2 regions of the Lactococcus sp. KTH0-1S genome follow, and region 2 is predicted to be linked to the other one. Evidence: riboswitches for the same ligand, from Rfam matches in the RefSeq annotation. Region 2 holds a riboswitch; the other holds the start of a gene.

Region 1 (2,977 bases), 240 kb from region 2:
TATAATATTCTAAACATTAGTATACCATAAAGAAAGCGTTTAAAACAGACTATATGAAGTGAGATTCCCACTTATTTACTATTTAAATAAAAAAAGAAACTTCAAATCAATGAAATTTCTTTTTTTATTAAGCATTATAAAATTTTACGACTTTGTTTTTCTTGAACACTGCAACAATCAATCCAAATACCAGAGCAAAGATGATGTACTGCAAAGCATTAAAAGGTAAAACTACTGTTAAAAGATAAGTTGGATTCATAGTAACTGATAGAGAACCCATATTAAAAAGATGAGTTGCTCCAACAAAAATCTTATCAACATCGAAGCCAGCAGCTAAACGATAGAGAGGGAGTGCGTAGAAAACATTCAATACCATCATCACAAGAACTGATGCGATGGCTGCTAAAACCACACCAACTGTATAGTTTTTGATTGAGAATTTTTTCTTTGTAAAGAACCAAACAATTGCCATGAAGATTCCCAAAGCAACGAAGTTCATCGGCACACCAATCCAAGTTGATGGCCCTTGATTAAATAGGAGATACCATAAGATAGAGCGAATAAAGAGGATAATAAATCCATCACCCAATCCCAAAGTAAAGACTCCAATAAGTACTGGAATGATTGAGAGTTCAACTTTCATAAAATCAATTCCAGGCAATAGCGGAAACTGCAAAATCGGCAATAATAAGATTGTTGATAATGCAGCAAGCATGGCAATTAATACCATCCGACGTGTTTTAGACATAAAAAAACCTCCAAATATGAGAAAATAATTCTTCAAATTTCGAGGAAGTTGATAGACATTTTTGGTTTGGCTAAAAACAGTAATCCAACCGAAGTTGATTACACTACAAAAATTGTTCATCTTCTTCCATCCAGACTTTACTGTCGCTAGCAGATTCTCACTGCTTCAATCGCCGTAGCGAATCGCGGAGTCATAAGGTCAAAGCCCTATTTACCGCCGGTCCCGAATTACACGGTGCCCTGAAGATATTTTTATTATAGCACAAAAATAGTTTGCTTATCAAGAATAATATTTGCTTAAGAAATAAAAAAACAACTCTTTACAGAATTGTCTTTTATAGTAATCAAATTAATTTCCTTGGGCTGCATTAATCAATTGAGAAACTTCTTTTTTACTCAAACGACGAAATTGTCCTGTTGGAAGTCCATCTAATGTAAGAGTACCATATTGAATACGACTCAATTTTTGTACTGGAAGTCCTGCAGCTGCAAACATTTTTTTAACTTGATGATTTTGCCCTTCATGGATAGTTAAACTAACAATCGAATGATTTTTTGTTTTCTCTTGTTTAATAATCTCATAACGGGCGGGACTAACTTTTTTACCTTCAATAGTCATACCTAAAGTTAAAGGACGCAAGTTTTCTTTGTTCGCTTGGCCTTCTACCTTAGCAACATAGACCTTATCAACACCATGACGTGGGTGAGTCATCATATTCGTAAACTCACCGTCGTTTGTAAGCAAAAGCAAACCGCTTGTGTCCCAGTCCAAACGTCCCACAGGGTATATCCGTTCTTTAACTTGAGGCATTAAATCCATTACCGTTTGACGTCCTTTGTCATCGCTAACTGAAGAAATATAGCCTCTTGGTTTATTTAGAAGATAATAAACGGGTTCTTCGTTATAAACTGCTACTCCATTAACTTCAACGATATCTCCAGTTGAAACTTGATACCCCAAGTTTGTCATTGGAACATTATTTACCGTTACTTTTCCCGCTAAAATTAGTTCTTCTGCTTTACGTCTGCTTGCCACACCTGCATGGGCCAAATATTTATTGATTCTCATTTTCTTCACTTTCGTTAAATAAGGTTTGTTCTTCTCCGATAAATCTTGATTCATCTATTTCAGGTAATTCATCTAAATGATTAATCCCAATATAGTCTAAGAAAAATTCAGTTGTTGCATAAAGACTTGGACGTCCTGGTGCTTCAACTTGCCCGACCTTTTCAACCAAATCAAAAGCACGAAGTGTTGAGAGAACACCTGAGGAATTCACTCCACGGAGCTGATCGATTTCGAGTCGAGTTAAAGGTTGCTTATAAGCAATAATTGATAAAACTTCAAGAGCTGATTTTGACAACGATTGATTAAGAGGAGTTTTGGCATAGTTTTTGAGAATTTCTGCAAACTCTTCTTTTGTAGCCATACGATATTTACCTGCAGTTTCAATAATCGTTAAAGCAGATTCTTCATCAGAATGATATTTTTCTTTTAAATAATCAATTTGTTGCTGACAAGCTTGTTTAGACATTTCTGTCAATGCTGACAATTCTGCCAAAGTTAAACCAGCTTCGCCAGATACAAAAAGTAAGAGTTCACAACTTGCTGTCTTATTCACTAGTTTCTTTTCTTTCTAAAATAATTTCTCCAAAAAGCTCTCCTTGAGAAAAAGAAATCTGTTGATTTTTGATTAATTCTAAAAGAGCCATAAGAGTGGTGACGAGTTCATCTTTATTAGTAGAGCTAGAAAACAAATCTGAAAATTTACATATTTTTTGTTCTGTAAACCTTGTGCTTAATTCTAAAATCTTATCAGCAATTGTAAATTTCTCAGCTGCTATTTTTGTATTTTCATCTTGAAAATGTTGTCTTTGCAACTCAAGAATTTTGGTAAAAGCTAGAAATAAATCTAAAGCAGATTTATCCTGCAAAAGTACAGTTTCATCAGTGATAATTTCTGTCTTAGCTTTTGAATAAAAGTGACTACGCTCCTGATGAAGTTCATCTAAATCATGTGACAACATTTTATATTTCCGATATTCATCAATTTGAGCCAACAAATCATACTCAAGTTGTTCTGTATCTTCAATAAAAGTTTCGGTAACTGTCGGTAAAAGTCTTCTTGATTTAATTAACATCAGTTGACTTGCCATTAACATGTACTCTCCAGCTACTTCCAATTCAAGTTCTTTCATGGTTTGAATATAGATAAGATATTGCTCAATA
Region 2 (2,977 bases):
ACAAAGGATGAAAATGATGAACAAAAATACACAGAAAATAGATACTACTCCGAAAAAGAAAAGAATTTTGCCATGGTTAATTCCTTTGATTGTGGGGATGATATTTTTATCTCTTGTGATTACCCTTTTTAGTGTTTCCAAAGTAGCGAAAATTTATCATCAGGTAGAAAAACAAGAGTTACTAGACGAGGTAACTCACTCGTTAAATAATGGGAAAAAGCAGCTTGTAACTTCTCAAGGTTCAAATCCATTTTATATAGATATTAAAGCAAGTGAAAGTGGCACAGATACCATTGTTGTAACTTTGATAGTCGAAAATGATTATGTTTCTTTTGTCAAAAATGATATGCCTATGATAAAAAAATCGATAATAGAGGGAATGGAGAGTGCAGAAGGAATAAAACTTACAAAATCAGAACATCAATGGGTTAAAGAGATGAATTTTAAAATGAGATTTGTTTTAAAGGACAAGACAGGAAAAATTCTTGGGGGCTTTGATTATAAAATTAAATAATATTTAACTATATTGGACTTTAATAAAGTAGGGTGATGTTCGCTTGTATTATCTGTCTGTGAACTTTTAATGTTTGATTTTAATTTGTTAACTTAAAGAACACGTTTTTATTTCTTGACAATCTTTAAATTTAAATGCTATACTTTAGCTACAATTGAATAAATCTTCAGGGCAGGGTGTAATTCCCTACCGGCGGTATAGCCCGCGAGCTGCTTGCAGCATGATTCGGTGAAACTCCGAGGCCGACAGTATAGTCTGGATGAAAGAAGATAATAAAACCATAATACTCTAGTCAGTATTATGTCTATTTAGCCTAAAACTCTGGAGTGAATTGATATAATTCACTCCATTTTTGGTTTTTTGAGCTGCGTTTTTGCTCGAAAAAAATAGAAAATTTATCAAAAGACCCTGAAATTTTATTTTAGGGTCTTATTTTTTATTAGAAAGGATGAATAGATGAAAAAAGACGAATACTACATGGATTTAGCAATTGTACTTGCAAAAAAAGGAGGTGGTAATGTCAACCCTAACCCTCAAGTAGGAGCCCTTATTGTCAAAGAAGGAAGAATTATTGGTCAGGGTTATCATGAAAAATATGGGGAAGCTCATGCGGAAATCAATGCTTTTAAGGATTGTAACGAATCTCCCGAAGGAGCCACGCTTTATGTGACCTTAGAGCCTTGTGCGCATCAGGGAAAACAACCCCCTTGTTTTGAAGCGATTATAAAAAATAGAATTAAGCGTGTTGTTATCGGGCATTTAGACCCCAATCCCTTGGTTTCAGGAAAAGGAATTAAAGCAATGAGAGAAGCTGGAATTGAAGTTTCTTTCAATGTTTTAGAAAAAGAATGTGAAGAATTAAATAAAATTTTCTTTTATTATGTTAGTCAAGGGCTTCCCTATGTCATGATGAAGTATGCAATGACTTTAGACGGAAAAATTGCGACATCAGCAGGTCAATCAAAATGGATTACAGGTGAAATTGCAAGACAGAAAGTACATCAAGACCGTTCACGTTTTATGGCCATTATGATTGGTGTTGAAACACTTATTTTAGATGATCCACAACTCTCTGTCAGGTTGGAAAAGGGGAAAAATCCGATAAGAATCATTTGTGATACTCATTTAAGAAGTCCTTTAGCTTCCAAGATTGTTTCTACAGCTACTGAAATTCCAACGATTATTGCTACAGCTGAGTCTGACCCCGAAAAACAAGCTCCCTTTCTTAAAGCGGGTTGTGAAATTATCTTAGTTTCTTGCCTAGAAGGAAGATTGAATTTGAAAGAATTGACCAAAAAGTTAGGAGAAAAAGGGATTGACAGTATTATCTTGGAAGGTGGAGGAACATTAAATGCTTCGGCATTAAAAGCAGGGATAGTTCAAAAAGTTCAAACTTATATTGCCCCTAAAATATTTGGTGGAAAAGAAGCACCAAGTCCAGTTGAAGGGCATGGAATCGAGCAACCCAATCAAGCCTATCTCCTAGAAAGGCCTCAAATAACCTATCTAGGAGAAGATATTTTATTAGAAAGTGAGCTTCTTTAATGTTTACAGGAATAATTGAAGAAATAGGGGAAGTGAGTCGCCTGCAAAAAAGAGAAAAATCCTTCAAAATTAGCATCCGTGCTTCCTTGATTTTAGAGGATATGAAACTTGGAGATTCTATTTCAACAAATGGTTTATGCCTGACCGTTTCTGAATTTAATCAAAAAGAATTTACGGCTGATATTATGCCTGAAAGTCTAAATCGTTCAAATCTTGGGACCTTAAATGCGGGTGCCAAAGTTAACTTAGAACGAGCGATGCCATTAAATGGCCGATTTGGTGGGCATATTGTGTCAGGGCATATTGATGGAGTTGGCCAGATTTTAGAAGTAAAAAAAGAAGAAAATGCCATCTGGTATGAAATCAAAACAAGCATAAATTTAATGAGATACATCGTCGAAAAAGGCTCAATCACGATTGATGGGATTAGTCTTACAGTTGCTCGGGTTAAGTCGAAATCTTTTAGTGTTTCCGTTATTCCACATACGCTCAAAGAGACGATAATGGCAGATAAAAAAGTGGGTGATACTGTTAATTTAGAAAATGATATTTTAGGGAAATATATAGAAAAATTATGGGGCGATAGTAGTTCTTCGATGAAAGAATCTTCATTAACTAAAGAAAAACTATTTAACAACGGATTTTTATAGGAGATAAAATGTTCCAATATAATAAAGTAGAAGAAGCACTTGCTGCACTTAAAGCAGGGGAAATGATTATCGTTAGTGACGATGAAAATAGAGAAAATGAGGGCGACCTTATCTGTGCGGCCGAATTTATCAGTCCGGAAATAATTAATTTTATGGCAAGTGAGGCCAAAGGATTGATTTGCGCACCACTCAGTGAAACTTATGCTAAGAATTTACAATTAGAGGCAATGGTAGAGAAAAATACAGATAATCATGGAACAGCTTTTAC

What was found. Region 2 has a riboswitch for FMN ahead of ribD (bifunctional diaminohydroxyphosphoribosylaminopyrimidine deaminase/5-amino-6-(5-phosphoribosylamino)uracil reductase RibD). Riboswitches for the same ligand answer to the same signal wherever they lie in the genome.
Region 1: another riboswitch for FMN. It lies ahead of ACRYLU_RS06210 (ECF transporter S component); the one in region 2 lies ahead of ribD (bifunctional diaminohydroxyphosphoribosylaminopyrimidine deaminase/5-amino-6-(5-phosphoribosylamino)uracil reductase RibD).

Annotation. Positions count from the first base shown of each region.
Region 1 is NZ_CP195165.1:1,266,784-1,269,760, forward strand. Features, by position in the region: gene ACRYLU_RS06210 (ECF transporter S component) at 128-748, opposite strand; FMN riboswitch at 863-999, opposite strand; gene ACRYLU_RS06215 (pseudouridine synthase) at 1,097-1,816, opposite strand; gene scpB (SMC-Scp complex subunit ScpB) at 1,803-2,369, opposite strand; gene ACRYLU_RS06225 (segregation/condensation protein A) at 2,362-2,977, opposite strand, start outside.
Region 2 is NZ_CP195165.1:1,026,858-1,029,834, forward strand. Features, by position in the region: gene ACRYLU_RS05070 (hypothetical protein) at 17-514, shown strand; FMN riboswitch at 673-789, shown strand; gene ribD (bifunctional diaminohydroxyphosphoribosylaminopyrimidine deaminase/5-amino-6-(5-phosphoribosylamino)uracil reductase RibD) at 971-2,059, shown strand; gene ACRYLU_RS05080 (riboflavin synthase) at 2,059-2,709, shown strand; gene ACRYLU_RS05085 (bifunctional 3,4-dihydroxy-2-butanone-4-phosphate synthase/GTP cyclohydrolase II) at 2,718-2,977, shown strand, end outside.